4 regions of the Kitasatospora sp. NPDC051164 genome follow, and region 3 is predicted to be linked to each of the others. Evidence: riboswitches for the same ligand, from Rfam matches in the RefSeq annotation. Region 3 holds a riboswitch; each other region holds the start of a gene.
The links. Region 3 has a riboswitch for cyclic di-AMP ahead of ACIBEC_RS41605 (M23 family metallopeptidase). Riboswitches for the same ligand answer to the same signal wherever they lie in the genome.
Positions count from the first base shown of each region.

Region 1 (7,320 bases), on a different contig from region 3:
TCCCCGGCCCGGGCCAGCTCGATCCGGCGCGGGTACACCACGGGGTAGTCGTCGTAGTCGGCGATCCGCACCGCCAGGTCGGCCGCGGCGGTCAGCCGGTCCGGCCCGCCGCCCCCGGCAAGCACCAGGTTGCGGTAGGCCGCCTCGGCCACCGGCAGCCCCGACCGGGCCGGCAGCGAGCGCGCCCGCTCCGCCAGCACCGCCGCCACCTCGCCGCGCCGGTCGGCCGCCTGGCGGGCCGGTGCCGCCGCCGGGGCGACCGGCGGCAGCGACAGCTGGGCCAGCCCGCCGGCCGCGAGCAGCAGCGCACCCCGCCGGGACAGCGTGCGGCGGGTCCTGTCCGTCGGGTGGGGGTCGTGGGGGCCCGCTATCGGGTGGGGGTCGTGGGGGCCGGGCGGCGACGTGCTCAGAGCCGGACCACCCCCGAGACCGGCATGGCGTTGACGCTCTCGTAGCGGACCTTGGCGCCCGGGTAAGGGGCGTGCACGATCACGCCACCGCCGGCGTACATGCCGACGTGGTGCATGTCCCGGTAGAAGATCACCAGGTCTCCCGGTCGCGCTTCGGAGAGGTTGATCCGCTGGCCGGCGTACGCCTGGGCCTGCGAGGTGCGCGGCAGGGTCACTCCGGCCTGCCGCCAGCTGTAGTACATCAGACCGGAGCAGTCGAACGCACGGGGCCCGGTGGCCCCGTAAACGTACGGCGCGCCGACCATCCGGACCGCGGCCGCCAGCGCGGCGGCCCCGCGCTCGGAGGCGGGCGGGGCGGAGCCGAGGTCCAGCCGGTCGGTGCCGCGGGTGGCGCGCTGCTCGGCGTCCCGGGCGTCCTGGGCGGTCATCCTGGCCCGCTCGACGGCACCCAGGCCGTTGAGCAGCTTCTGTGCCGTGGTCAGCCGCTGCTGGATCTGCTGCTTGCTGTCGGCGAGCGAGCGGCGGGTCTGGTCCAGCTCGGCGAGCTTGCCGGCGGCCTCGGCGCGCCGTTGGTCGAGCCGGCGCTGGCGGGTGACCAGCTCGTGCAGCGTCTCCTGCTGCCGCTGCGTCGCCTGGCCCATGGTTCGGGCGCGGGCGAGGTAGTCCTCCGGGTCGGGGGACAGCATCAGCTGGGCGGTCTGGGTCATCCCGCCGCCGCGGTACTCGGCCCCGGCCACGGTCGCCAGGTCGCCGCGCAGCTCGTTGAGCTGGTCCTGGGCGACGGCGATCTCGCCCTGCAGGATCGTGGTCTCCCCCTGGAGCCGCCGCTGGGCCTCCTGGGCCGCGTTGTACCTCTCCGAAGCCTGCTCGGCCTCGTCGTAGAGCTGCTCGACCTGTGTCTTGACGTCCTTGCGGTCGGCCGGGTCCGGGCTGCCGGGGGCGGCGTGGGCGCTGCCGCCGGTCGCCATGCCGAGCGCGGTGGTGGCCGCCGCCGTCAGCACCAGCGCACGGACGAGCAGTTGGGAACGGCGGTGCACGGACATGGTGGCAGCGGCTCCAATCCTGCGGCGCGGCCCCGCCGCCGCCCCACTGCGGGCGGTCGTCGAGCGGGAGTCCGGTGGCAGACGTTAGCGAGTCCGGGCAAGCGAGTCCAAACCCCTCCGGACCCGAATATTTGACCCGTAATCGGACATCAGCCCGAGCCGCCGGAAAAGCCGCAGGCCCGGCCTTCCGTGGAGGAAGACCGGGCCTGGAAGCGCCGAGTACGGATCAGACCCGCACGATGCTGGTCAGCGGCATGTTGGTGACGGCCTCGTAGCGGACCGAGGCACCCGGCTTGGGCGCGTGCAGCACCTGGCCGTTGCCGGCGTAGATGCCGACGTGGTGGGCGTCCCCGAAGAAGATCAGCAGGTCGCCGGGCTGGGCCTGGGACAGGTCGCTGCCGATCCGGGTGCCGGCGTGCGCCTGCTCCTGCGAGGTGCGCGGCAGCGAGACGCCGACCTGGTTGAACGCCCAGACCATCAGGCCGGAGCAGTCGAAGGAGGACGCGCCGGTGGCGCCCCACACGTACGGGCTGCCGACCTTGGAGGCGGCGGCGGAGAGCGCGGCGGCACCGCGCGAGCTGCCGGGGGCGACCGGCTTGGCGACCGGCGAGGCCGGGGCCGGGGCCGAGCCCGCGGAGAGGTCGGTGCGGCTGTTGTCGCGGGAGGCGCGGTCGGCGGCCTGCTGGGCCTTGACCGCGGCGTCGGCCTGGGCCTTGGCGTCGGCGGCGGCCTTCTCCTCGGCCGCGCGCAGCGCCTGGCGCTCCTGCTCGGTCAGGGTGTTGAGCAGGTCCTGGGCGGCCTTCAGCTTGTTCTGGACCTCGTCCTTGGAGGCCTTCAGCTGCTGGGTGGTCGACTCCAGCTCGGCGAGCTTGCCCTGGGCCTCGGTGCGGTCCTGGTCGAGCTTGCGCTGCTGCTCCTGGAGCACCTTCAGCTGGTTCTTCTGGGTGTCGCCGGCCTGGTTCAGCGCACCGGCCTGGTTGAGGAAGCTGTCCGGGCTGGACGAGAACATCAGCTGGACGGTCGGGGATATGCCGCCGTTGCGGTACTGCTCCCCGGCGATCTCGGCGAGGCCGCCCTGCAGATCGGTCACCTGGTCCTGCTGACGGGCCACCTGGTCCTGCAGGCCGGAGACCTGCTTCTCCAGCGTCTGCTGCTTCTCCTGGGCGGCGTTGTACTGCTCGGTCGCCACCTCGGCCTGCTCGTTGAGCTGGTCGACCTGCTCCTTGACCTGGTCCTTGGTCGGCTGCGGGTCGGCGTGGGCGCCGGACTGCGCGGAGAGGGCGACGGCTGCGGCGGCGACACCGGTCAGGATCGAGACACGGGCGCGGCCGGCTGGCTTGGGACGACGATGGGACGCCACGAAGGCGGGCTCCTTCTTCCTACGTCCGCCTACCGGGTGAGCTGACGGGTTCGGGCCGGAAGCATGCCCTACGACGCCTCACGGCCGTTCCAGCGGCCGACCTGGCGCCGATTCACCCCGGAGGAACGTGGTTCCCCGGCTCCGCTGCGCAGCACCCCCGACTACTGGGCTCCCCTGTCGGGCAGTCGCTTCGACCTGCCCCGCTGCCTCGCGAACTCGACGGTAGCCACCGCCGCCACCCCGGCTGGGTGATCGACACTGCGATGGCTCGGTGCATGACCCTAGTAACTGAACCGTGATCGGTTCAAATCCTTGTCAGAAAAAAGACGGAAGATTACCCAAGTTCTTTTGTGAAAATGACCGATGGTAACCGCCGCCCCACGCAAGGCTGATCAGGTCTCACCCGATGCTCGCGAAACGGTCGAAAACCCGAACGCCACCCCCGGTCGGGGGTGGCGCGGATCACAGGGCTCGGGCGAACCCCTTCGGCGTGTCGGGCCGTCAGACCCGGCGGATGGTGTTGATCGGCATCGCGTCGGCCTTCATCACCTTCACCACGTCACCGGTGTGCGGCGCGTGGACCACCATGCCGTTGCCGATGTACATCGCGACGTGGTGCATGTCGGGGCCGTAGATGACCAGGTCGCCCGGCTGAGCCGCCGCCAGTCCGGGCACCGCGGTGCCGTAGTGGCCCTGCTCCTGCGAGGTGCGCGGCAGCGAGACGCCGGCCTGGCCGTACGACCAGACCATCAGGCCCGAGCAGTCGAAGGTGCTCGACCCGGTGGCGCCCCACACGTACGGCGAGCCCTGCTTGCTCATCGCCTTGGCGAGGGCCACGGCCGCGTAGCCACTGGCCGGCGGCAGGCTGCTCAGGTCGACCCGGTCGCTGCCGCGCGAGGCCCGGTCGTCCTGCGCCTGCTGGGCCTTCAGCGCGGTGCGCTCGGCGGCGCTCAGCGAGTTCATCAGGTCCTGGGCGGCCTTCAGCTTGGTGTTGACGTCCGCCTTGGCCTGGTTCAGGTCCTTGGTGGTGGTGTCGAGCGAGGCCAGCACGGCGGCCGCCTCGGTCTTCTCCTGGTCCAGCCGGCGCTGCTGGTCCAGCAGCCCCTTGAGCGCCTCCGCCTGGGTGGTGCTGGCCTGCTGGACGGTGGAGGCCTTCTCCAGGTAGCCGGACGGGTCGGAGGAGAGCATCAGCTGGACGGACGGGTCGATGCCGCCGGTGCGGTACTGCTCGCCCGCCACCTCGGCCAGGCCGGCCTGCAGCTGGGTCATCTGCTCCTGGCCGCGGGCCACCTGGTCCTGCAGCTGGTCGGCCTGCTTGCGCAGCTGCGTGGCCCGCTCCGTGGCGCCGTTGTACTTCTCTGCCGCCTGCTCCTGCTCTTGCTGGAGTTGGTCGATCTGCGCCTTGACGTCCGTTTTGTTCGGCTGCGGCGCGGCGTGCGCGGCTACCTGGGCGGAGAGTGCGACCGCGGTCGCAGCGGCCGCGGTGAGCACGGAGACCCGCGCGCGGCTCGGCTGCTTGGGACGGCGGTGGGAGGCCAAGGGACCGGCTCCTTCTTCCAACGGACTCACCCGATTGGATGAGATTCCGGAAAATAGGTTTGACGCCAGACCCTAGTGCGGATCTATCCGCTTTGCCACTCCCCCGAAGGCGTGAACTCTGTTTCCCACACCGACTTCACCGGACCCGCACACCACCACGGACCCAAGGCTGACCAGGAGTCATCCTACGCGGCCCGCGCTCAGGGCCGGGCCAGCCGGTTCAGCAGCAGCACCGAGGCGACCGGGCGCGCGCCCGCCTTCCGCACGCCCTCCGCGACCTCCCGGTCGGCGGAGACCACCACCACCGGACGGCCCTGCGGCTCGGCCCGCACCAGACGGCGAATCAGCTCGTCCGCGGTCTCCCCGGTCCGGCTGAACCGTACCCGGACCCCGCGCGGCGGTGCCATGATCACCGGAACGTCCAGGTCCTGCCCGTCGAACACACAGGTGACCTCCGCCTGGGTGCGCTGGGCCAGCATCGCCAGCCCGCCCAGCAACCGGATCCGCTGCTGCTCCAGCGGCAGCGTCGGATAGCCGGTCTTGGTCACGTTGTAGCCGTCCACCACCAGGTGCACCTGCGGGATCGCCAGCAGCTGGTCCAGCAGCGCCGGGTCGTCCTCGGCCAGCCCGCGCCGCGCCACGTCGTGCGGCGAGGCCGCCCCCGGCACCACCGCCTCCACCAGGTCCGCCGGGCGGATCTGGGAGACCGGCAGTGCCAGCTCCCGCTGCAGCCCCTGGGCCGACTGCAGCACGGTGTCCAGCAGCAGCCGCAGCCGCATGTCCTCGACGCTGCGCCCCTCGCGGGCCGACCGGCGGCCCTGCTCGGCGGCGTTCTCCAGCTCGGAGACTCGGTGTTTGAGCCGCCGCGCCTCGGTCTCGGCCGCACTGCGCTCGGCCGCGCCCTGCGCCTTCGCGGCCTCCAGCTCCCCGGCCAGGCGGCGCGCCTCGGCCTGCGCCCGGCGGGTGTCGCTCTCGAGCGACCGCACCTTCTTGCGCAGCGACTCGGCCTCCCGCCGGACGCCCTCGAACTCCGCGCGCTGCCGCTCCAGGTCCGCCCGTGCGGCGGCCCGCACCTCGGCCAGCTCGGCCTGCAGCTTCTCCGCGAGCCGGGCCGCCTCCGCGGCCGCGTCCTCGGCGCCTGCCCGCTCGACCTCCTCGCCGACCTCGGCGACCAGCCGGCTCCAGCCCGCCGAACGCACCAGGTAGGCGGCGGCGGCGACGTCCATCGGATCGGCGGCGCCCGGGACACTGCCCGACTCCAGCGCCCTCACCAGGTCCGGCTGCCCCAGCCGCAGCCGCTCCGCTATCCGCACCCGGAACGCCGGCTCCGCCTCCAGCGCGGCCGCCAGCGCGGTGGCCGCGTACTTGGCGCGCCGCGCGGGGGTGAACTTCACGTACTGACGCAGGCTCTGCGGGAGCTCGCCCGGCGGCAGTCCGCCCAGCGCGTCCGAGGCCAGCCCGACCACGCGCCGGCGCACCCCCTCGGGCAGCGGCCGGTCCAGCTTCTCGGCGACGTGCTCCGACCCGGGCTCAGCGGACTCGGAGGTGTCAGGGGTGTCTGGAGTGTCTGGGGTGTCGGGCGCAGCGCTCTCCGCCGGTCCCGTCCCGGCGTCCGGCACCTGCTCCTGCGCAGCGGGCCGAAGCCCCTGCGCTTCGCCGGGCTCCTTCGCTGCGTCCACCACGTCCTCGGCTCCGATCCTGTTTCCGGCGGGGTACGGCCGCGACCGCCCCCTGTCGTCACGCTCCGTGCGTCTTGTCTGTATTGTCCCGTGCGGCGGACGGGCGCGCGGCGCACCGCCCACCACACCGGCGGGGATCAGCCCTGCTCGGTCGGGGCCTCCGCGCCCTCGGCACCCGGGCGGGCCACCAGCTCGACCTGGTCCACGGCGTTGCACCAGCGGCAGCGCACCGACTCGATGGTCTCGCTCAGCACCTCGGTCTCCTCGACCTTGGAGTCGCCGGCCAGGTCGAAGTGCAGGAACTCGGTGACCCGCGCGCTGCGGGTGACATCGAACCGGGTGAGGTTGCCGCACAGCGTGCAGCGCCAGCGCGTCTCGGCGGTCAGGGCGGGGACGGTCATCGGGGGGTCCTCTCGGGTGGTCCCTGCGTGGGCCAGGCGCTCCCCCCGGAGCCCCGGCATCGGCGGCGGGAGGCGGGATTGCCCGCCCCAAGCCTATTGCCTGGGGCAACCATCGCGACCACCGGTCAGCGGAATAGCGGGGCTAGTCCACCTGCCGTAAACCGCCGTGTCACCTGCGGCGCCCGGAGGGATGCTTGGCCGCATGGCGCTCGCGGCCCCCGACCACACCGCCGAGCGGGGCGGCCGGCCGGAGGCGGCCGCCCCGGCGGTCACCTACGCCCTGATCGCGGTCAACACCCTGGTCTTCCTGCTCGGCCCGGCCGCCGGACTCAATCCGCTGTACGGCCCCGGCCAGGCCCGGGTCTGCGCGGAGCAGCGGTACGAGCAGCGCTGGGGCGCCGTCCCGGCCGAACTGCTGACCGGGCGGCCGCTGACCGCCGCGCAGTTGACGGAGGCCCCCGACCCGGTCCCCGGCTGCCCGGCCGCCCCGACCCCGGGCAAGCACCCGGCGCTGTCCGCCCTCACCGGCCTCTTCCTGCACGCCGGCTGGCTGCACCTGCTCGGCAACCTGCTCTTCCTCCACGTCTTCGGCCCGACCGTCGAACGGCGGCTGGGTCGGGCCCGGTACGCCGTCTTCTACCTGGCGGCCGGCAGCCTGGCCACGTACGGCTTCGCGCTCGCCGAGGCGCACGCGCCGGATTCCACCCGGGTGCTCATCGGAGCCTCCGGCGCGATCTCGGCCGTCCTGGGCGCCTATCTGCGCCTGCACCCGCGCGCCCGGGTGACCACCCTCGTCCCGCTGTTGTTCTTCCTGCCGCTGCGCTTCCCGGCCTGGCTGGTGCTCGGCCTCTGGTTCGCCCTGCAGTGGTGGTCGGTGCATTCGGCGGG
Region 1 covers NZ_JBITFB010000004.1:109,114-116,433, forward strand. The annotation lists gene ACIBEC_RS07550 (hypothetical protein) at 1-200, opposite strand, end outside; gene ACIBEC_RS07555 (NlpC/P60 family protein) at 407-1,453, opposite strand; gene ACIBEC_RS07560 (NlpC/P60 family protein) at 1,680-2,813, opposite strand; cyclic di-AMP (ydaO/yuaA leader) riboswitch at 2,824-2,977, opposite strand; gene ACIBEC_RS07565 (NlpC/P60 family protein) at 3,315-4,352, opposite strand; gene ACIBEC_RS07570 (NYN domain-containing protein) at 4,553-5,854, opposite strand; gene ACIBEC_RS07575 (hypothetical protein) at 6,169-6,432, opposite strand; gene ACIBEC_RS07580 (rhomboid family intramembrane serine protease) at 6,635-7,320, shown strand, end outside.
Region 1: another riboswitch for cyclic di-AMP. It lies ahead of ACIBEC_RS07560 (NlpC/P60 family protein); the one in region 3 lies ahead of ACIBEC_RS41605 (M23 family metallopeptidase).

Region 2 (7,320 bases), on a different contig from region 3:
CACGTCGTCCGTCCCGAGCACGAACTCGGTCGAGCCGCCGCCGAGGTCGAACACCAGGTACGGGGCCGGGAACTGGTCGCCGGTCAGCTCCTTGGTGGCGCCCAGGAAGGAGAGTCGCGCCTCCTCCTCGCCGCTCACCACCTCGGGCTCGACGCCCAGGATGTCGCGCACGCCCTTGACGTACTCGTCGCTGTTCTCGGCGTCCCGGGAGGCGCTGGTGGCGACGAAGCGGACCCGCTCCGGGCCGACGCCGAAGCCCGAGATGATCTCCTGGTACTCCCGGCAGGCCGCGAAGGTGCGGGCCAGCGCGTCCGGGTGCAGCCGGCCCGTCTGGTCCACGCCCTGGCCCAGCCGGTTGACCATCATCCGGCGGTCGAGGTCGGTGATCTCCCCGGTCTCCGGGTCCAGGTCGGCGACCAGCAGCCGGATCGAGTTGGTGCCGCAGTCGATCGCGGCCACGCGGGTCATGGTCACTGCGACTCCTGCTGCCCCTCGGCGTCCGGCGCGACGTCATCCGCGGCGCGCTTCTTGGCGGCGCGCTCGGCGGTCTTCTGCTGCTTGGCGGCGATCACGGCCTCGTGGTCCTGCTCCTTGGCGCGGTTGCGGGCGACCCGCTCACCGGCGGCCTGGACCTCGGCCGGGGAGACGCACGGGCCCTTGGCCCACCAGTCCTCCAGCATGCCGATCGCCTCGTCGCCGAGCGGGTTGACGCCCTCGCCTGCCGCCAGCGAGTGGCCGACCAGCACGTGCAGGCACTTCACCCGGTCCGGCATGCCGCCGGCGCTCGGGAAGCCCTCCAGCACCTCGATCGCGTCCCGCCGGGCGATGTAGTCCTCATGCGCCTTCTGGTAGGCGGCGGCCAGCTCCGGGTCCTCGGCGAGCCGGGCGCTCTGGTCCTTCATCACGCCGTCCGCCTCCAGGGTGCCGATCAGCGAGGCGGCCTTGGGGCAGGTCAGGTAGTACAGCGTCGGGAACGGCGTGCCGTCCGGCAGGCGGGGGGCCGTCTCCACGACGTCCGGGTTGCCGCAGGGGCAGCGGTGCGCCACGCCGCGCAGGCCGCGCGGCACCCGGCCGAGCTGGGCGGCGATGGCCGCGACGTCGGCGTCGGAGACGGTGGGGTGGTTCTCAGTGGTCATGGGGGGAGGTGTCTCCAACGGAGGACGGTGGGAGCGGAAGGGGGGTGGCGGGTGCGGCGACGTCGGCGGCGTCGACCGAGTCCCAGATGCTGGTGTACCAGGGCTTGGCGGCCATCGCCTGACCGGTCGCCACACCGGTGGCGGGGGCGCCGGCGGCGGACGAGGAGGGCTTGGCCGAGGCCTGGCCCGCCGGGTCCACCGCGATGTACGGGGTCTCCCCCGGCACCGCGTAGTGCAGCCGGGCGCGCGCCTGCGCCTTGACGTACTCCGGGTCCTGCCAGCGGGCCTTGTCCCGGCGCAGCTGCTCGACCTGCTGGCGCGCGTGGTCGGCCTTCGCCCGCTGGGCGGAGATCTCGGCGCGCTGGGAGATGAACTGCCGCGTCGGGTAGGCGAGGATCGCCACCAGCGAGCAGAGCACCAGGACGAGGACGGTCGCCCGGCTCGTGAACCGAGGCCGGGCCGCCAAGCCCGGGATCCTCCAGCCTGCCATCTCCCGTATCCCCTCCTGGTCGCGACGGTGCCCCGCCGTCCACCCTACGGGGTGAAAGGCGGGGCACCGGTCAGGCTGGCGCTCAGCAGCCCTCGTGCTCACTGGTGTGCGGAGCGACTGCGCTTGTCACTCCGCAGCGCGACTGCGCTTGTCACTCCGCGGAGCGACTGTGTTTGTTACTCCGCGGAGCGGAAGCGCGGGAAGGCGCCGCGGCCGGCGTACTCGGCGGCGTCGTCGAGGATCTCCTCGATGCGCAGCAGCTGGTTGTACTTGGCGACGCGCTCGGAGCGGGCCGGGGCACCGGTCTTGATCTGACCGCAGTTGGTGGCGACGGCCAGGTCGGCGATGGTGACGTCCTCGGTCTCGCCGGAGCGGTGCGACATCATGCAGCGGTAGCCGTTGCGCTGGGCCAGCTCGACGGCGTCCAGGGTCTCGGTCAGCGAGCCGATCTGGTTCACCTTCACCAGCAGCGCGTTGGCGGTGCCGGTCTCGATGCCCCTGGCCAGGCGGGCCGGGTTGGTGACGAACAGGTCGTCGCCGACCAGCTGGACCTTGTCGCCCAGCTTGACGGTCATGGCCTTCCAGCCATCCCAGTCCGACTCGTCCAGCGGGTCCTCGATGGAGACCAGCGGGTACGACGCGACCAGGTCGGCGTAGTACTCGATGAGCTCGGTGGAGGTGAGCGCCTTGCCCTCGAACTGGTAGGCGCCGTCCTCGTAGAACTCGGAGGCGGCGACGTCCAGGGCCAGCGCGACGTCACGGCCGGGCACGTAGCCGGCCTTCTGGATGGCCTCGGTGATCAGGTCCAGGGCCTCGCGGTTGCTGTCCAGGTTCGGCGCGAAGCCGCCCTCGTCACCGAGGCCGGTGGACAGGCCACGCTCCTTCAGCACGCCCTTGAGGGTGTGGTAGACCTCGACGCCCCAGCGGACGGCCTCGGAGAAGGACTCCGCGCCGATCGGCGCGATCATGAACTCCTGGATGTCGACGTTGGAGTCCGCGTGCGAGCCACCGTTGAGGATGTTCATCATCGGGACCGGCAGGACGTGCGCGTTCGGGCCGCCCAGGTAGCGGAACAGCGGCAGGTCGCTGGCCTCGGAGGCGGCGTGCGCGACGGCCAGCGAGACGCCCAGGATGGCGTTGGCGCCGAGCGAGGACTTGTCCGGGGTGGCGTCCAGGTCCAGCATGGCCTGGTCGATCAGGCGCTGCTCGGTGGCGTCGTAGCCGACCAGCTCCGGGCCGATCTGCTCGATGACGGCCAGGACGGCCTTCTCCACGCCCTTGCCGAAGTAGCGGTTCTTGTCACCGTCGCGCAGCTCCAGCGCCTCGAAGGCGCCGGTGGAGGCACCCGACGGGACAGCGGCACGACCCGTGCTGCCGTCGTCGAGGCCGACCTCGACCTCGACCGTGGGGTTGCCGCGCGAGTCGAGGATCTCACGGGCTACGACGACATCGATGGACGGCACGAGGCATCTCCTTGCGGAAGCAGGTCCGGCTGACGGTGGTGCTGTCAGCAGGACGATTGCGGAGTCGTTACGGACCAGAGCCTAGCCGCCCAGGCTCCGGGGGCCACGTCCGCCTCGGTCTCGTCTCAGCGTGTGGCCCCGCTACCCACCAGTAGTTCACCTGCTTGTCCCAGCTTGTCCCACTGAAGTGGGCGAATGCGGACGAAGGGGGCCGGCGGGCCCAACCCCCTTCGCGCGTCGGCCTTCACACGTCAGCTCAGCCGAGGTGCAGCACCTGGCCGGGCAGGATCAGGTTCGGGTCGCCGCCGACGGTCCCGTGGTTCTGCTCGTACAGCGCGTGCCAGCCGCCGGACACGCCCTGCGCGGCGGCGATGGTCGACAGGGTGTCACCGTCGCGGACGGTGTAGTCGTGGCCGGCCGCCGGAGCGGCCTGCGGCGCGTACTGCTGCTGCGCGGCCTGCGGGGCGTACTGCTGCGCGGCGGCGTGGCCCGCGTACTGCTGGTAGACGCTCTGGTGGCTGGTCCAGTACCAGGCGCCGTTGTTCTGGTACCAGTACACCTTCGCGTCCGCGTCCCAGCCGCCCTGGCCGGAGAGGCCGTGGGCCTGCGGCTGCGGCTGCGGGGCGGCCTGCTGCACCGGCTTCTGAGCGGGCTTCTGCGCGGCGGGCTTCTGGGCAGCCGGGTTCTGGGCCGGCTTGGCGGCGGGCTTCTGGGCCTGCTGCGCGGGGGCGGACTGCGGCTTGGCGTCCGAGGAGGTGTCGACCGCGGCCGGGGCACCGCCCTTGCTCAGGCCCGCCTTCTTCGAGCAGACCGGCCAGGCGCCCGGGCCCTGCGAGGCGAGCACCTTCTCGGCGACCGAGATCTGCTGCGCCCGGCTGGCCTGGTTGGCCTGCGGCGCGTACGCGGTGCCGCCGTACGCCTTCCAGGTGCCGGAGGTGAACTGCAGGCCGCCGTAGAAGCCGTTGCCGGTGTTGATGCCCCAGTTCCCGCCGCTCTCGCACTGGGCGACGGAGTCCCAGGCGGAGGCCGGTGCGGCGGAGGCGCCGGTGGCGGTGAGGAGAGGCATCGCGAGTCCGACGCCGGCCACACCGGCGACGGCGATGGCCTTCTCGGTCTGGGTACGACGGCGGTGACGACCGGTTCCAACGAACAGCATGAAGAGGTCCCTCTCCGCACGCCTGCGAGGTGAGCTGTCGGGTTCGGACCGGGAGGTGGCCCGGCCGCCGTACGCGGAAACGATTCCGCTCAGGCGGCTTCACCCCAAGCCGTGGGAAACGGCAACAAACCTGGTTCCCCCGCCCCTGCCCAGGGTTCTGGTCGGTTTCCCGTGACGCGGCGGGCAGGATTCGGCGTTCCGCGCACGAGGTCCGCAGCTGCGAACTCCAGGGAGAGTAGACAGATCCTCAGACCAATCACAAGCTCATATCACCGATATCACACAGAAATTACGGCGCGTGCCCGATCGCCTACCAACGGCGCCGCTATGTCCGGATTGATGGGCGTTCACACCTGAACCGGAGGACTCCGGGCGACGTTCCGTCAGCGTGTCGCCCGGCGTTTCGTCATCTTGTGTCAGTTTGTCAGGGGCGCATAAGGGGTGTCGGGGGCGTATGCGGAGGCGTATGCGGAGGCGTATGCAGGGGCGTATGCGGGGAGCGACTCTCCGGACTGAATTCGACCGGAAGTTCCCGCAGTCCACGCATGATCAGACCGCCGCGCCAGCGCAGATTCTCCGGGCTTTCCGCGAGCCGCAGATCGGGCAGCCGGGAAAGCAGTGTGGCCAGGGCGGCACGCCCTTCCAGGCGGGCCAGCGGGGCGCCGATGCAGTAGTGGATGCCGTGCCCGAACCCCAGGTGGGGATTGTCCGTCCGCGCCAGGTCCAGGGTGTTCTCGTCCGCGAACCGGGCCGGATCGCGGTCCGCGGCGGCCAGCACCACCAGCACCGGGTCACCGACCGGGATGTCCACCCCGCCGATGGTCAGCGACCGCGTCGCGAACCGCCAGGTCGCCATCTCCACCGGCCCGTCGTAGCGCAGGAGTTCCTCGATCCCCGTCTCCAGCAGCGCGTGCTCCCCGCGCGCCACCGACTCCTGCAGCGACCGGCGCTGCCCCGGATTGCGCAGCAGCGCGTACATCCCGTTGCCGATGAGGTTCACGGTCGTCTCGAAACCGGCGAAGAGGAGGATGAAGGCCATTGCCGCGGCCTCGTTCTCGGTCAGGTGCTCGCCGTGGTCGCTCGCCCGGATCAGACCCGAGATCAGGTCGTCCCCGAGGTCCGCCCGCTTGCGGTGGATCAGCTCCAGCAGGTACGCCCGCATCCGCTTCACCGCTCGCCCCACGCCGCCGCGTTGGCCGCCGCCGTGGCGGATCATCATGCCGGCCCAGTCGCGGAAGTCGTCCTGGTCCTCGGCCGGCACGCCCAGCAGGTCGCAGATCGCGTAGATGGGGAGCGGGAAGGCGAACTCGTGGATGAGGTCCGCCGAACCGCGCTGCGCGAAGCCGTCGATCAGCCGGTCCGTGAGCTGCTGCACCCGCGGCTCGAACTCGGCCACCCGGCGCGGGGTGAACGCCTTCGACACCAGTCGGCGCAGCCGCGTGTGGTCCGGCGGGTCGATGTTCAGCAGGTGCGTCATCAGGTCCGCCTGCCGCTCCCCCGGGATGCCCACCCGGCCGGTGCGGTGCGCCTGCTCGCTGTGGTGCGCCGGGTTCTTCGACAGCCGGCTGTCCGCGAGCGCCTGCCGGGCGTCCGCATACCTGGTCACCAGCCAGGCCTCGACACCGCTCGGCAGCTTGGTGCGGTACACCGGGGCGTGCTCGCGCAGCCAGGCGTAGGCGGGGTACGGATCGGTGGCGAACTCCCAGGTGAACAGCTGCGGAGCGGCGGCGTCGGGCTGCTCGGGGTCGTCGGACGGCGCGGCGGCCGGCTGCGCGGCGGCGGGCTGGGCGGGGTCGTCGGACGGCGCGGCGGCCGGCTGCGCGGCGGCGGGCTGGGCGGGGTCGTCGGACGGCGCGGCGGCGGGCCGGGCGGAGTCGGGCTGAGCTGGCATGGGTCGACCGTATCCGGTGGGTGCGCGCCCCCCTTCCTCAACGGCTCGCGACCCCCGCGTCAACGGCGTGCGACGGGCGCGCCAACGCTCCGTGGACGACCCGTGGACGGTCCGTGGACAGCTCTTGGAAAGCTCTTGGCCGGACGCCGGGCGTGAGCCTGGTCACCTGAGGGGTAATCCCTGTTGCGGAGGGTCAGGACCTGCCTACGATCCTCCGCAGTACGCGTGGGCGCCGGTGCGGTGTCGCCCACAGGGAGGAGCAGACCATGCGGGTCAGCGGGTCAGTCGTCGTCATCGCGGTACTCGACGGCGGGTCGGGCGCCGGCCTCGCCCGCCGGTTCGCCGCGGCCGGCGCCGCCGGAATGCTGATCGCCGACCAGCACGTCGGCATCGCCGAGGACCTCGCCGCCGAACTCGACCGGCCGGGCTGCCCCGTCGTCGGCGTCTCCGGCGACATCCGCCGCCCCAGCGACGTCGCCGCCCTCGTCGACACCGCGGAGAAGCACCTCGGACCGATCGACCTCTTCGCCGTCGCCGGACCCGACGGCGAGCGGATCGTCTCCCTCGCCGACCTGCCCGACCACCTCGACCTGGAACGCCTCGCCGAACTCGTCGTCCTCGTCGGCGAGGCCATCGGGGAACTCGTCCCGCCGCAGCGGCGCCCGATGGAGAGCACCGCCACGGCGGCCTGAGCCTACTCCCCGTCCGGCTCCCGGTCGGGCTCTCCACCAGGCTTGAGGCCCTCGGCCGCGCGCACCGCGTCCCGGTAACCGCGCGCGGCCGAGCGCAGCGCCGCGTCCACGTCCACCCCGGCGTCGTGCGCCCGCTGCGCCACCGCGAGCAGCAGTCGGCCCGCCGACTCCGCGGTCAGCTCGGCCGGCAGCTCGTACGGCTCGTCCGGCACGGTGCGGACGCCCGCCCGGCGCACCCGGGACACCAGCTTCGCCGCGTACGCCAGCGCGGGCAGCCCGGCCGGCACACCGTCCAGCACCGACTCGCGGTCCGCCTTCTCCGCGGCCTTCAGCTGCTCCCAGTTCGCCTCCACCTCGGCGGCGCCCTCGGCCTCGACATCCCCGAACACGTGCGGATGCCGGTACATCAGCTTCTCGACGATGTCGCCCGCCACGTCGTCGACGGTGAACGGATCGGTCGGGTGCTCCTCGGCGATCCGGGAATGGAAGAAC
Region 2 covers NZ_JBITFB010000009.1:271,765-279,084, reverse strand. The annotation lists gene ACIBEC_RS16355 (Ppx/GppA phosphatase family protein) at 1-468, opposite strand, end outside; partial or broken gene ACIBEC_RS16350 (DUF501 domain-containing protein) at 621-1,154, opposite strand; gene ACIBEC_RS16345 (septum formation initiator family protein) at 1,126-1,602, opposite strand; gene eno (phosphopyruvate hydratase) at 1,803-3,089, opposite strand; gene ACIBEC_RS16335 (transglycosylase family protein) at 3,346-4,245, opposite strand; cyclic di-AMP (ydaO/yuaA leader) riboswitch at 4,251-4,418, opposite strand; gene ACIBEC_RS16330 (cytochrome P450) at 4,670-6,136, opposite strand; gene ACIBEC_RS16325 (SDR family NAD(P)-dependent oxidoreductase) at 6,403-6,828, shown strand; gene ACIBEC_RS16320 (MazG family protein) at 6,831-7,320, opposite strand, start outside.
Region 2: another riboswitch for cyclic di-AMP. It lies ahead of ACIBEC_RS16335 (transglycosylase family protein); the one in region 3 lies ahead of ACIBEC_RS41605 (M23 family metallopeptidase).

Region 3 (7,320 bases):
AGGTGCTGCTGGGCGTCGGACTGACCCAGCTCGGGTCGCTCGGCGAGCGGCTGCACGAACTCGGGTCGGCGCTGGCGCCCACGCTCGGCGGGGGCGACGCCGCGGTGCCGTTCGCGGCGGCCCTGGTGCTCTACTTCCTGGTCTTCGGCTTCCTCGCGGGCTGGCTGGTGACCAGGCTCGCGCTGCCGCGGGCGCTGAACGACGCCGACCGGGCGCTGGACCTCTTCCTCGCCGGGCAGGACCGCGACCGGCACGGCGACAAGGTGGGTGCGGACGACCTGCGGGTCCGCGCGATGCAGCAGCTCGGGCTGCTGGGCGGCAGCGCGGAGCACCCCGCCGCGCTGGCCGGGCAGCTGCCGCCCGCCTCGGGTTCGCCAGTCGGGCCGGCGGGCGTGGTGGCCGAGGTCCGCTCGACCGCGCGGCGGTCGGCGCTGACCGCCGACCAGGTGCGGGGCCTCTTCACGGACGGCTCCGAGGGCCGGCGGATCCAGGCGCTCGCGCTGATGCAGGGCGACCCGTCGCTCGCGGACCTGGCGAGCGTGCTGGACGCGATCGAGCACCCGCGCTCGGGCTTCGAGCAATACCACGCGCTGCTGGCCGCCCGGGGACTGCTCTCCCGGCTGCCGGCCGCCGAGGCGCAGCGGCTGCGGGACGCGGTGGCGGCGCAGCTGGTCGATCCGCGGGGCATCCCGTACGGGTCGGACCGCAGCTGGCTGGCCGAGAAGATCCTCTCCCGGCTGCAGGTGACGGCCTTCGTGCCGGCCCAGCAGGCCCAGGCGCCCCAGGCACCCCAGCCGACCCAGCCATCCCAGCCGTCCGGCTCGGCTGCACCCGATGCACCGACCGCACCGGATGCGCCGACGTCGCCCGCCTCGCCCGCCACGCCGTCTGCATAGCGGCCCCTACAGCGCGGCGGGCACGGGCTGCCCGGCCTCCGCCCGGCGGCGGTCGGCGGCCCGCAGGACCAGGACGCGGCGGGTGCGTCCGTCCTCGGCCCGGGGGAAGCGGCGGACCTCGCTGGCTATCCGGCGCTCGCCGAGCGCGTACCGCAGGGGGTCGAGGTGCCCGCAGCGGCGGCCCCGGCCGTCGTGCAGGGGCTGGACGCGGACCTCGCCGCCCAAGGAGGTGACCCGGACCAGCTCGGTCAGGGCGGCCAACTGGTGCTCGGGGCCGAAGAGTTCGGGGTAGGCGAAGAGCAGGTAGCCGCTCAGGGTGAGGGCGAAGGTGCCGTCCGCGAAAGGCAGCCGGGGCAGCGCGGCGGCCACGTACCGCTGCGGGTGCGCGGCCGAGTCGGCGGCGAACAGCCGGCGGGCGCGGTCCCAGCTGCGCAGGTAGCGCTCGGGCCGGTGCGGGCGGGGCGCGGGGTAGAGGTGCGGGCGGGCGGCCATCGCGACGGCCATCGCCGCCCGGGCGGCCCGGGCGCGGTCCGCGACCACCGGCCGCGGCAGGGCGTACGCCGGGTCGGCGGCGATCACCCGGCAGCCCAGCGCGCGCGCCTCGGCGGCCAGGCCGGCCGCGCCGCCGGGGCAGTCCAGCAACGGCCCGGGGAGGGCGGCGAGCTGGGCCCGGGTGAGGTCGAACAGGGCGCAGTACTCGTCCAGCGGGCGGGAGGTGACCAGGACGTCCGGGGGTTCGGGGGGAATGCCTGGGGCGGCCACGCGGTCATCCGAACACGCGGCGGCCCCGTCCGCATCCGGAGTGCGAACGGGGCCGGGACCGAGTCGGGGCCGGACGGTCAGCGCCTGGTCAGCGGCCGAGCAGGCCCTGGGCGGCGGCCCGGTTGACGTTGGTCAGGCCGCGGACGAGCTGCGCGGTGAGGAAGACCAGCACCACCCCGACCAGCGAGAACCCGGCGATCTGCCACATCCCCTCGACGTAGTAGACGTGCCGGACGTGGTGGCCGTCGGTGTAGTCGAACAGCTGGTACCCGCGCCAGCCGGTGTAGGTCGGGAAGACCCAGTGGTAGACCGGGTAGAGCGCCATCGCCCAGCCGAGCAGCAGGAACACCAGGGTCATGGTGAAGCTGAAGATCGCCCAGGGGAACATCACCACCTGGTACAGCGCGGCCTTCCAGCCCGCCCCGTCCGCCAGCCGCGCGGTGATCGCGCCCCAGTTGCCCGGGCGGACCGGGCGCACCGGCTTCGGGCCGGCAACGTCCAGGGCCAGCATGCCCCGCGCCCGGGCCCGCTCCAGTCGGCCGAAGCCCCGGGCGGCGATGGTCAGGCCGGCCAGCACGGGCAGGCCGAGGACGGTGACGAAGGTGCCGAGGCCGAGGCAGAACAGAGTGATCGCGACGGCGAAGCCGGCGATCGCCACCGGCAGGCCGCTGAGCACGTAGCCGACCTCGCGGTAGTAGTGCGCGGAGAACGGCGCCGTCCAGAAGGCGGGCGGCTGTCCGGTCCGGTGGGCCCGGGCGGGGCGCGGGTCGTCGCCGTGACCGTCCAGGACGTCCCACTCGTGGTCCCGTGTGCTTCGGCTGCTGCTCATGTTCCGGCCCCCGGCCCCTCGTACTGACGGTCGTTCGTGCTCGCTGACGTCGTCCAGTCTGGCCGGACCGCAGGTCGCGGCGGCATCCGGAGGCCTGGCGGATCTGGGGTGGGGTTAACCCCCCGGCCCCCGGCCCCCGGCCCCCGGTCCCCCGGCCCCCGGTCCCCCGGCCCGCCGGTCTCCCTGGCCACACGGGCGCGCCGTGGGGGTTCAGCCGGTCGGGCCCGGCCACTCGTCGACGAGCAGCGCGAAGAGGTGCGAGTCGGAGCGGACGCCGTTCTCGAGCCGGTCGTGCCGGGCCCGCCCCTCCAGCCGGAACCCGAGTCGGGTGAGCACCTTGGCGGAGGCCGTGTTGCCCACCTCGGCCGAGGCCGTCAGCCGGTGCAGGTCCAGGGTGTGGAAGGCGAAGTCGCAGAGCAGGCCGGTGATCTCGCCCGCGTAGCCTCGGCCCCGGAAATCGCGGCCGAGGACGCAGCCCAGGTCGGCGGCGCGGTGCTTCCCGAGGGTGAGTGCGGCGTGTCCGATCGGGGTCGCGTCCTGCGGGTCCTCGGCGTCGGCGAGCCTGGTGACGGCGAGCCGGTAGGTGTCCCGCTCGCCGGCCATCGCCTCCTCCAGGTAGAGCTCGATCTGGTCGGCGCAGGTCTCGCGGTCGTACGGCTCGAACGGCAGGTGGCGGGTGACCTCCGGGTCGCCGAACAGGGTGTGCAGCGCGTCCACGTCGCCGTCGGTGTGGTGGTACTCGCGGATGGCCAGCCGGGGGCCGGTGAGTCGTACGGGGACCATGGCGGCCGACCCTACCGGCCCCCGGAGGCTACCGTTCGGACTATGAACGACGAAGACCTGCGACTCGCCCCGCGCACCAGGGCCGCCGACCTGCTCGCCTGGGCGGCCGAGCAGGGCCGCACGCCGGTGGCCGAGGCGCCGCTGCGCGCGGTGCTGGCGCTGCTGGAGCTGGGCGAGGGCAGGATGCACGACGGCTGGCCCGAACTGACCTCCGACGCGGTGGAGCACCTGCTGTACGAGCGGCTCCACCTGTACGTCCAACCCACCCCCGAGGAGGACCCGCTCGCGTACGGCGACGCGGTCCGGTTGCTGATCGACCACCAGCGGGCGGTCCGGCGGCTCAACGCCAAGCGCCAGGAGCGGCTGCACGCGGAGGCCGAGTGGCAGGGCGAGGTCGCGGCCGGACTGCTGCGCCGCGCCGACCTGGTGACCTGGCCCCGGCTGTACGCGCTGCTGCTGCACGCGTACGGGGTGGACGTCGCGGACGAGGCGGCGGTGCGGCACTGGCTGACCGGCTTCGGCGAGCTCCCGGAGGAGGAGCGGCTGGCCGCGTACGAGTCGCTGGTGCCGGCCGGCTGGCTGGACGAGCCGGACGAGCGGGGCTGGGGACCGGGCCGGGTGCTGTCGGTCGGCATGGCCACGGACGGCGCGCGGCGGCTGCTGGAGCAGGGCCTGATGCGGCGCAGCTACCGCAACCTGGCCGAGCTGACCGCGCTCGGGCGGCCGATGCCGGACGAGCTGGCCGGTGACTTCGGGCAGTTCGAGGAGGCGGCGGTCGACGCGGCGCTCGACCTGTTCGGGGAGTGGACGGTGCCGGGGCTGCCGCGGCTGCTGGTGGCGGAGTTCCCCGAGCTGGCGCCGGAGCCTGGCCAGGAGGAGATCGACGCGTACGTGGCGCAGTTGCCCGCGGAGGAGTGAGACGCCGCGAAAAGCCCCCGGCCGCTCGAACCGAGCGTGCGACCGGGGGCTTTCGGGTGTCCGTTACGGGTTGAGGCCGTGCTGCTGGAGCCAGGGCTCCGGGTCGACCGGGGCGCCGCCGCCGGGGCGCACCTCCAGGTGCAGGTGCGGGCCGGTGACGTTGCCGGTCGCGCCGACCTTGCCGATCTGCTGGCCGGAGGCGACGCCGCCGGAGCCCTTGATGATCGAGGAGAGGTGGCAGTACCAGATCTCGGTGCCGTCGGGCAGGGTCTCGACGATCCGGTAGCCGTACGAGCCGGACCAGCCGGCCGAGGTGATGGTGCCCTGGCCGAGCGCGTACACCGGGGTGCCGGTGTCGGCGGCGAAGTCCAGGCCGGTGTGCAGGTTGGCCCAGTAGCGGGCGCTCTGACCGTAGTGGGCGGAGAGCCGGTAGTCCTTCACCGGGAGGGTGAGGGCGGCGGCGCGCTTGGCCTCCGCCTCCGTCGCGGCGGCCTTGGCCTCCGCCTCCTTGGCGGCGGCCTTGGCCTCGGCCTCCTGCGCGGCCTGCACGCGGGCACCCTCCTCGGCGGCGGTGCGCTGGCTGTCGGCCTGCTGCTGGATGCGGGCGGCGAGCGCGAGGCCGGGGTCGGCGGCGAGCGCGACCGGGGTCTCGTCGGGGGCCTCGACGGCGGGCGCGACGGCCGGGGTGGCCGAGGCGAAGCCGGTGGCACCGAGGGTGGCGGCGACGGCGGTGACGCCGAGCAGCGGGGAGGCGCCGCGGGTCTGACGCGGCATCCGGTGCCGGTTGGCCTCGGCCTCCGGGCCGAGGGCCTCGGGCCCGTCCGCGCCGGGGTGGTCGAGGAGCTGGGTACCGGCTGCGGGGCCGGCCGGGTGTGCCGGGGTGTGCGTCGACGCCACGGAGGCGCGCTCCTTTCCTTCCTTCGCGCCTACCGGGTTAGCTGACGGGTTCGGAGCAGGAAGGTCTCCTACGGCCGGGCCGGAGCCCCGCCGATTCACCCCAAGGAACATGGTTCCCCGGCTCCCTGACCTGCCCGGAGGCCGGTCGGCGGGATTAGGCGACGGCGCACGGTGCCGTCTGGGAACGGCGTTGACGACCGCGCTGCGTTATCAAACGTTAATCCTAGGACGCCCTGATTCCAAGCCATCCGTCCGGGACGGCAGTGGAGCGAGTGATCGGACGTCAACGAACGACCCCTCATACGAGCACCCCATCTGAGTACTCCTACTCATGTGCGGCCCGGCCGGGCGGCCGCATCCTGACGCCATGAGCGCACCGATGCAGAACCGCACGACGGCCGCGTACTACATCCAGGCCATCCTCTCCTTCGCCCTGTCGGGCACCGCCCTCGCCGTCGGGATCGCCTACCTGCCGGTCGGCGGGTGGACCCGGGCATTCCTCGGGATCGGCCTCCTCTACACCGTCACCTCCTCCTTCACCCTGGCGAAGGTGATCCGGGACCGGCACGAGTCGAACGAGATCGTCAGCCGGGTCGACCAGGCCCGGCTGGAGAAGCTGCTCAGCGAGCACGACCCGTTCAAGCCCGAGGGGATCTGAGGCGAGCCGGCCTTCCCCTCTCCCGTCGACGCCCTCTTCAACGCCCTCTTCGACAGTTCCTTCGAGACTCTCTTCGGCCGGAGGCTTGACGGCTAAGGCTATTAGCCTTAGCTTTATGGCTATCGGCAGCAGCGCCGATGTCGCAGCGAAGGACCGAGGAGGCCCACCATGAACGCCCCCATCAGCCCGGACACCCAGTACCTGACCGTCCCCGGCGGGCGGATCGCCTTCGACGACACCCGACAGGGCGACGGCACCCCCGTCGTCCTGCTCCCCGGAATGCTCGACAGCCGGGCCGCGTACCGGCACCTGCGCCCGCTGCTCGTCGCCGCCGGCCACCGCGTCGTCACCATGGACCTGCGCGGCTTCGGCGAATCCTCCATCGCCTGGGACGACTACGGCCCCGCCGCCATCGCCGGCGACGTCCTCGCCCTGCTCGACCACCTCGGCATCGAACGCGCCGTCCTCGCCGGGAACTCCTACACCGGCGCGACGGTCGTCAAGGCCGCCGGGGACGCCCCGGAGCGGATCGCCGGGATCGTCCTGATCGACGCGTTCGTCGAGAACCCGCAGCCCGGCGCCCTGATGCGCGGCGCCCTCCGCCTGATGAGCGCGGCCCTCGTCCACTGGCCCGCCTTCTGGGGCTTCTACCTGCGCCGGATGGCCTTCCCCGGCGCCAAGCCCGCCGACTTCGACGGCTACGTGAACGGACTGGTCGCCGCCCTGCGCACCCCGGGCCGCAAGACCGCCACCCGCGGATACGTCACCGGGGACTCGTCGCCGGCCGGCTGGACGGCCGCCGTGCGGTGCCCGGCGCTGGTGGTCATGGGCAGCAAGGACCCCGACTTCCCGAAGCCGGAACTCGTCGCCGACCGGCAGGTCGCGGCACTCGGCGCGCGGAAGGCGATGATCGAGGGGTCCGGGCACTACCCGATGGCCGACAACCCGCAGGCCACCGCGGACGCCCTGCTGCCCTTCCTCGCCGAACTCGCCTGACCGCCGGCCCGGCCGCCCGACCGAGCCGCCGTCCGACCCGACCCGTCGCCCGACTTCCGTACGGAGAAGCCGAAACCATGCCCCGCGTAGGACTGACCCCCGACCAGGTCGTCGACCACGCCCTCGCCCTCATCGACGAACAGGGCGCCGACGCCCTCACCCTGGCCGCCGTCGCCGCCCGGGCCGGGGTCGCCACCCCCTCGCTGTACAAGCACGTCAGCGGCGGCCTCGCCGAACTGCGGCAGCTGATCGCCGTCCGGGTCACCGAGGAACTGGCTGACCGCCTCGCGGACGCCGCCCTCGGCCGCAGCGGGGACGACGCCGTCGCCACCGTCCTGCGCGCCTACCACGCGTACGCCACCGAACGCCCGCACCGCTACAACGCCCTCCCCCAGGCCCCGCAGTCCGACGACGACCTGGCCCGGGCGGCCGCCCGGCTCGTCGGCGTGATCGTCGCCGTCCTGCGGGAGTACGGCCTCGACGGCTCCGAGGCGATCCACGCTGCCCGCACCGTCCGCTCCCTCGCCCACGGCTTCGCCTCCCTCACCACCGCCGGCGCCTTCCAACTCGCCGAGGACCTC
Region 3 covers NZ_JBITFB010000044.1:44,823-52,142, reverse strand. The annotation lists gene ACIBEC_RS41630 (hypothetical protein) at 1-896, shown strand, start outside; gene ACIBEC_RS41625 (hypothetical protein) at 903-1,658, opposite strand; gene ACIBEC_RS41620 (sensor domain-containing protein) at 1,747-2,487, opposite strand; gene ACIBEC_RS41615 (GNAT family protein) at 2,698-3,270, opposite strand; gene ACIBEC_RS41610 (hypothetical protein) at 3,313-4,188, shown strand; gene ACIBEC_RS41605 (M23 family metallopeptidase) at 4,252-5,085, opposite strand; cyclic di-AMP (ydaO/yuaA leader) riboswitch at 5,098-5,256, opposite strand; gene ACIBEC_RS41600 (YiaA/YiaB family inner membrane protein) at 5,453-5,743, shown strand; gene ACIBEC_RS41595 (alpha/beta hydrolase) at 5,912-6,739, shown strand; gene ACIBEC_RS41590 (TetR-like C-terminal domain-containing protein) at 6,817-7,320, shown strand, end outside.

Region 4 (7,320 bases), on a different contig from region 3:
TCCGGCGGGGCGGCCTTGAACCGCCAGTCCAGCTGCTCGTCGGCCAGGGCCGCCACCGCGCCGCCGGCGATGCCCGGCCCGGTGCCGCTGCTTGCGAAGGTCTGCTCCACGGTCTTCCTCCATTTGCCATGTTGCAACATGCGCAACGAGGGTTGCACATGCTGGCAGCACGGTTCTAGCATCGGCGCCGGATCACGGTCAACGGAACCGTCCCAGGCCGACCGGGACCGACCCACCCAGACCCACCCCGAACGGAACTGACCCACGCTCAACGAACCCGACCCACGTTCAGGAGTCCCGGCCCGCACCCGACGGAACGGCCGCAGACGAGGAGCCCAGCACATGCCGCGACAGGACACCCCGGGCCCGACCCGCCCGGGTCCTCCCCCGACGGCCGTGTGCGTGGGCGAGTCGATGGCGGTCCTGCTCCCGGACCGCCCGGGCCCACTGGAGTCGGTGGAGAACTTCCGGCTCGCCGTCGGCGGCGCCGAGTCCAACGTGGCCGGCGCACTGACCGCGCTCGGCGTGCCGACCGCCTGGGTCAGCCGGGTCGGCGACGACGGCTTCGGTCGGCGGCTCGTCGCCGAGGTCGCCGCCCGCGGCGTGGACGTCTCGGCGGTCGCGGTCGACCCACACCGCCCGACCGGCGTCTACCTCAAGGAGGTCGGCGGCACCACCGGCCACGATCACGACCTCGGCCCCGGCCGCAGCCGACTGCACTACCACCGGCGCGGTTCCGCGGCCGCCGCGCTCTCCCCCGCACTGCTCGCCGACCCGGCCGCCGCCGCACTGCTGGCCGGCGCCCGTCTGCTGCACCTGTCCGGCATCACCGCCGCGCTCTCCGACGACTGCCTCGCCCTGCTGCGCGCCCTGCTCGCCGACCGCCGCCCGGACCGGCTGGTCAGCTTCGACCTCAACTGGCGCCCCTCACTCTGGCACGACCGGGACCCGGCCGTACTGCCGCCGCTGCTGGACGCCGCCGACCTGCTGCTGCTCGGCGCCGACGAGGCGCAGGCCGCCTTCGGCACCGGCGACCCCACCGCCCTGCGCCGCCGCTTCCCCTCCCCCGCCACCCTCGTGGTCAAGGACGCCGACCGGCACGTCATTGCCCTGGAGCGGGACGGCACGGCGGTCACCGAGCCGGCCCTCGCCGTCGAGGTGGTCGAGGCCACCGGCGCGGGCGACGCCTTCGCGGCCGGCTACCTGGCCGGCACCGTCCGGGGCCTGGACCAGCGCCGCCGGCTGCGGCTCGGCCACCTGAGCGCCGCCTGCGCGCTGACCGCCCACGGCGACCAGGCCGAGCTGCCGCCCGCCGCCGTCGTGACGGCACTGCTCGACGCCTCCGCCGCCGACTGGGCCGCCACCCGGGTCACCGCGGCCGGCATCACCGGCCCGACCCTGCCCACCGACGGCGCCCACAAGGCCGACCGCCCGCACCCCTCCGACCGCCCGCACCCCACAAACGGAGCACCGCCCACCGACCGAACGCCGCCCGCCGGCCGGGCCTGGGCCCGATGAGTAGCCACCCCAGCCCTCGAAGCGGAGCACGATGAGCCAGACCGTCACCCGCGCCCTGCGCATCCTGGCCCAGCTCGGCGAGGGCGAACGCTCCCTCGACCAGCTCGCCGAGGTGCTCGGCGTCCACAAGACGACCGTGCTCCGGCTGCTCCAGAGCCTCGAAGATGAACGATTCGTCTACCGCGACGCGGCCTACCGCTACCACCTGGGCGCCGGCCTCTTCGCCCTGTCCGGTCTGGCTCTGGAGCAGCGCGGCATTCGCCGGATCGCCGCCCCGCACCTGGCCGAGCTGAACGCCGCCACCGGCCAGACCGTGCACCTGGCCGCGTACGAGGGCGGCGAGGTGGTCTACATCGACAAGTTCGACTCCCGCCATCCGGTGCGGATGTACTCCCGGATCGGTCTGCGCGCCGCCCTGCACAGCGCCGCGGTCTCCAAGGTGCTGCTGGCCGACCTGCCGCTGCCCGAGCGGCGCCGGGTGGTGGCCGGGATCGACTTCGCCCCGCACACCGAACGCACCCTCATCACGCCCGGGGCGCTGCTCGCCGAGCTGGAGAAGGTCGCCGCCCAGGGGTGGGCGCAGGACCACGCCGAGCACGAGGCCTTCATCAACTGCGTGGCCGCACCCGTCCGGGACGCCAGCGGGCGGGTCGTCGCCGCCGCCTCCATCTCCGTCCCGGACGTCGTCCTCCCGTACGAGCAGGTCCTGGACCTCCTCCCGCAGCTGCTCGCCACCGCCCGCGCGGTGTCGGCCGACTGCGGCGGCCTACTCGACCACAGTTGACGGATCATCACGACAGTCCGAAGCAGCCGCCGAGAACTCCAAGGAGCAAGGAACCCCCATGTCCTCCGACAAGATCGAGATCCGCACCGACGGGGCCCCCGCCCCCGCCTGGATGTTCTCCCAGGGCATCCGCAAGGGCCCGATCCTGCAGGTCTCCGGCCAGGGCCCGCAGGATCCGGCGACCGGCGAGTACCTCCACCGCGGCGACGTGAAGGCGCAGACGCGGCGCACCCTGGAGAACGTCAAGGCCATCGTCGAGGCCGGTGGCGCCACCATCGAGGACGTGGTGATGTTCCGCGTCTACCTCACCAAGCGCGCGGACTTCCCGTTGATGAACGAGGTCTACGCCGAGTTCATCGAGGAGAACGTCAAGCCCGGCGGCGTGAAGCCCTGCCGCACCACCGTCTTCGTCGAGCTGCCGCAGGAGCCGATGCTGGTCGAGATCGACGCCCAGGCCGTCGTCGCCTGACGATCCAGCCGACCCGAGGGCCCGGACCGCACGTCCGGGCCCTCGGCATTCCCCGAGGCCTGCTTGCCACGCTTCGCCAGCAATATTAGGTTAGGCTCACCTAACTATCTGGAGGTCCGTCCATGAGCCTGCCAACCGGCGACACCGAGGTGCCCGAGCCCACCACCGCCGAACGGATCCACAGCCTGCTCAGCACGACCTCCTCGCTCGCCGTCCGCGCCCTGGGCGAGCAGCACGACCTGGACGGCCCGGTCTCCGCCCACGGCTCCCGCCTGCGGCTGCGCGCCCCGCTGGACACCCCGCTCACTGTCGCGGCGGCCCACGCCGCCGAGGGCCTCGCCGTCGTCCTCGATGTCACCGACGTCGCCCCCGTCGCCGTCCGCGACCGCGTCCGCGCCCGCCTCACCCTGGCCGGCCGGCTGCACCTGGCCCACCTCGCCGACGACAGCCTCAGCGTCCACCTGCGGGTGGACGTCGCCCACGCCGTCCTCGCCACCCCGTACGGCACCGGCGCGGTCACCGCCGCCGACCTCGCCCTCGCCGCCCCCGACCCGATGGCCCGCCACGAGGCCGCGATGCTCACCCACTTCGCCGACGACCACGCCGACGCACTCGAGGTCCTCACCCGCCTGCTCGACCCGGTGCTGCTCGCCCGGAACCCGGACGTCCGCCCGCTCGCCCTGGACCGCCACGGCCTGGTGCTGCGCCTGGACCACCCCGACGGCCACCGCGACGTCCGCCTGGTCTTCCCCGAACCGGCCCGCGACACCGAGGACTTGGGCCACAGGATGCACGACCTGCTGGCCGCCGCCCGGTACGGTCAACCGGCCCACCGCAGCTGAGTCGCCGGCTCACCGCCCGGCCGCGTCCTCCTCACGTACCGCCCGGGCCACCACCGGCGCACCGCGAACGCCACCCCGATCCCACCCCGACCCCGCCCCGAAAACGAACCGCCGACCCCGAAAACGGCAGCGGCCGGCCCGGCTCGCGAGGAATTGAATCCCGCGAGCCGGGCCGGCCTGGGCGTGTCCCGCGCCCATGTCCACTGCACGGCGATCACCCGGTCGAGCGGTCACCCGACATGACCATCCCGGAGGATCGATTCGCTCCGCAGCAGCGGTGGTTCCTGAAACCCCGACAGGGTCAGAGCGCGACGCCGTGCGCGCGCAGGTAGGCGACCGGGTCGATGTCCGAGCCGTACTCCGGGCCGGTGCGGATCTCGAAGTGCAGGTGCGGGCCGGTCACGTTGCCGGTGGCGCCGGAGAGGCCGAGCTGCTGGCCGACGGTGACGGTCTGACCGATCTTCACACCGATCACGGACAGGTGCGCGTACTGGGCGTAGTGGCCGTCGGCGAGCTTGATCTCGACCTCGTTGCCGTAGGCGCCGCCGTTGCCGGCCTTGACCACGACACCGTTGGCGACGGCGCGCAGCGGGGTGCCGGTGGAGGCCACGAAGTCCTGGCCGGTGTGGTGGCCGGAGGCCCACATCGAGCCGGCCACGCCGTAGGCCTCGCCGAGCACCGGGTGGGCCAGCGGCGCGACGAAGCCGGAGGCGGCGGCGACCGGAGCGGCGGTCACGGCCTGGGCCGGAGCGGCGGTCTGAACCTGGGTCTGCACCTGGGTGGCCGGCTTGGCGGCCTCGGTCTTGACCTGGACCTGGGCCTGCGGCTTGGCGGCCGAAGCGGCCTGGGTGACCGGAGCGGCCGGCTTGGCGGGCTTGGCCGGGGCGACGTCCGCGGACGGCGCGGCGGCGTGGCCGGCGATCGCGAACTGCTGGCCCGGGAAGATCAGGTTCGGGTTGGCGCCGACGACCGAGCGGTTCTGCTCGTACAGCGCGTGCCAGCCGCCCTCGACGTGCTTGGCGTCGGCGATCTTGGACAGGGTGTCGCCGCTGACGACGCGGTAGCTCTCGTGCGCGGCGGCCGGAGCGGCCGGGGCCGGCGCGGCCTGGGCCGGCGCGGCGTCGGCGGCGGTGGTGGAGGCGGCGGCCTGCGGGGCCGGGGCGACCGGGGCGGTGTGGGCCTGGGCGCTCATCGCGGTGACGAGCGGGAGGGCGAAGGAGACACCGGTGACGGCGGTGGCGATGCCGATGCGGGCGGCGCGGGGCAGGGCGATACGACGAGCCTGAGCAGGCATGGAAGTTTCCTCTCCGACGCCTGCGAGGTGAGCTGTCGGGTTCGGGCTGGAGTTGCCCGGCCGCATGCGCGGCTTCACCCCAAGCCGGCCCTGGACGCCGCGCCCTGAGGCGCGAACTTCCGGTCCGGCGACTTACCTGTGGGTCCCCCGCTCCTGCCGTACAGAGTTCAGTTCGAACCACCGGGAAGCGGCAGGACTCGGCGTTCCACCCGGTGGATCCGTCCGGACTGGCCGGGCGGTCGCTGAACTAAAACCCATCCGTTCGGGTGAAGCAATGTCGATCTCTTGAATCGGCAACCATCCCCCGGGGCGCAGTGACTCTCCGAATGATCCGCTGCACGGTGCGCATGCGATCCATTCACCCCGCGCCACTGATCCACGACCCTGCGCCGACATCGACGGCACTGCGCGGTCGTCCGCTCACGCACCGCACACCACCGACACACCCGCCGGTGACCCTTGTCACGCGGGCCTCACGGGGAGCAGGATCGGGCCGTGGCCACTTCCGAGGCCGGCACCCTGCGCCTGGGCACCGCGCAGGGTCGCTGGGTACTACTGGCGACGGTGCTCGGCTCCAGCATGGCGATGCTGGACGGCACCGTGGTGAACGTCGCCCTGCCCCGCATCGGCGCCGATCTCGGCGCCTCCCTGGCGTCCCTTCAGTGGACGCTGAACGGCTATCTGCTCACCCTGGCAGGCCTGATCCTGCTCGGCGGCGCGCTCGGCGACCGGTACGGAAGGCGCCGGGTCTTCCTCATCGGCGTGGTCTGGTTCGCCGCCGCCTCCGCGGCCTGCGCCGCCGCGCCGAACATCCAGGTGCTGATCGCCGCCCGCGCCGTCCAGGGCATCGGCGGGGCGCTGCTCACCCCCGGCTCGCTCGCCATGCTCCAAGCCGTCTTCGACCCTGACGACCGCTCGGCCGCGGTCGGGCTGTGGTCGGGCCTCGGCGGCGTGTCGGCCGCGGTCGGCCCCTTCCTCGGCGGCTGGCTGGTGGACGGCCCGGGCTGGCGCTGGATCTTCCTGCTGAACCTGCCGCTCGCGGCCGCCGTGATCACGGTCACCACGCGGTACGTGCCGGAGAGCCGGGACGAGAGCGCCACCGGCCGCTTCGACGTGCTCGGCGCGGTGCTCGCCGCGTTCGCCCTCGGCGCGATCACCTACGCGCTGACCGCCGCCGGGGAGGGCGTGTCCGCCGTGGTCTGGGTCAGCGGGTTGATCGGTGTGGTGCTCGGCGTCGCCTTCGTGGCCGTCGAGCGCCGCGCGCCCGATCCGATGCTGCCGCTCGGCCTGTTCTCCTCCCGGCTGTTCACCGCCGTGAACCTGGTCACCCTCTGCGTGTACGCGGCGTTCAGCGGCGTCTTCTTCCTGCTGGTGGTGCAACTGCAGATCGTCGCCGGGTTCTCGCCGCTGGTCTCGGGCTTCGCGCTGGTGCCGATCACGGTGCTGATGCTGGGGCTGTCGGCGCGCGCCGGGCGCCTCGGCAAGCGGATCGGCCCGCGGATCCCGCTCACCGTCGGCCCGCTGCTGTGCGCCGCCGGGGTGCTGCTGATGCTGCGCATCGGCCCGGGCTCCTCCTACTGGGCGGACGTGCTGCCCGCCGTCACGGTGATGGGCTGCGGCATGACGCTGCTGGTCGCGCCGCTGACGGCCACCGTGCTGGCGGCCGTCGAGGTCCGGCACGCGGGCATCGCGAGCGGGGTGAACAACGCCGCCGCCCGCGCGGCCGGCCTGCTCGCGGTGGCCGCCCTCCCGGCCCTGGCCGGACTGAGCGGCGACGCCTACCGCGTGCCGTCCGCGGTCGACTCCGCCTTCCACACCGCGATGCTGATCTGCGCGGGCCTGCTGGCCGGCGGCGGGCTGATCGCCTTCGCCACCGTCCGGGGCAACGTCCTCGCCCCCGAGGACCACCTGGTGGCCGAGCCGGACTGCGCGTGGACCTGCGGCACCACCCCGCCGCTCGACCCGGGCCACGTCCACACGCACGAGGGCCCCGTCACCGGTCCTTGAGTTCTAGGGATCGTTGCAACACCCCAGCTGGGGAGTGCAATGACCTTCGAGATCCGCGAGGAGCGGACGGGGCAGGGCCGTCGCAAGCTGACGCGTGAGCGGGAGGAATACTTCCGGCTCGTGAAGCAGGGTGCCGGCTATGTGGAAGCCGCCCGTGCGGTCGGCATCAACCTCCGCACGGGCAAGCGATGGCGCAACGGCCGGAACGCCTCCGGTCAGAACAGGGCGGCAGCACCGGTCAGGCCGGTGCTGCCGCCCTGTGGCGCGTCCCGCTACCTGCGGGAGGACGAGCGCATTCACATCGCCGACCGGCTCCGGGAGAAGGCCACAATCCGGGCGATCGCCGCCGAGCTGGGCCGCAGCCCCTCCACCATCAGCCGCGAGATACGGCGCAACCGGCACCCCG
Region 4 covers NZ_JBITFB010000031.1:102,474-109,793, forward strand. The annotation lists gene ACIBEC_RS36670 (alanine racemase) at 1-110, opposite strand, end outside; gene ACIBEC_RS36675 (sugar kinase) at 343-1,518, shown strand; gene ACIBEC_RS36680 (IclR family transcriptional regulator) at 1,550-2,302, shown strand; gene ACIBEC_RS36685 (RidA family protein) at 2,361-2,771, shown strand; gene ACIBEC_RS36690 (DUF2470 domain-containing protein) at 2,894-3,613, shown strand; gene ACIBEC_RS36695 (LysM peptidoglycan-binding domain-containing M23 family metallopeptidase) at 3,915-4,907, opposite strand; cyclic di-AMP (ydaO/yuaA leader) riboswitch at 4,910-5,090, opposite strand; gene ACIBEC_RS36700 (DHA2 family efflux MFS transporter permease subunit) at 5,403-6,914, shown strand; partial or broken gene ACIBEC_RS36705 (helix-turn-helix domain-containing protein) at 6,954-7,320, shown strand, end outside.
Region 4: another riboswitch for cyclic di-AMP. It lies ahead of ACIBEC_RS36695 (LysM peptidoglycan-binding domain-containing M23 family metallopeptidase); the one in region 3 lies ahead of ACIBEC_RS41605 (M23 family metallopeptidase).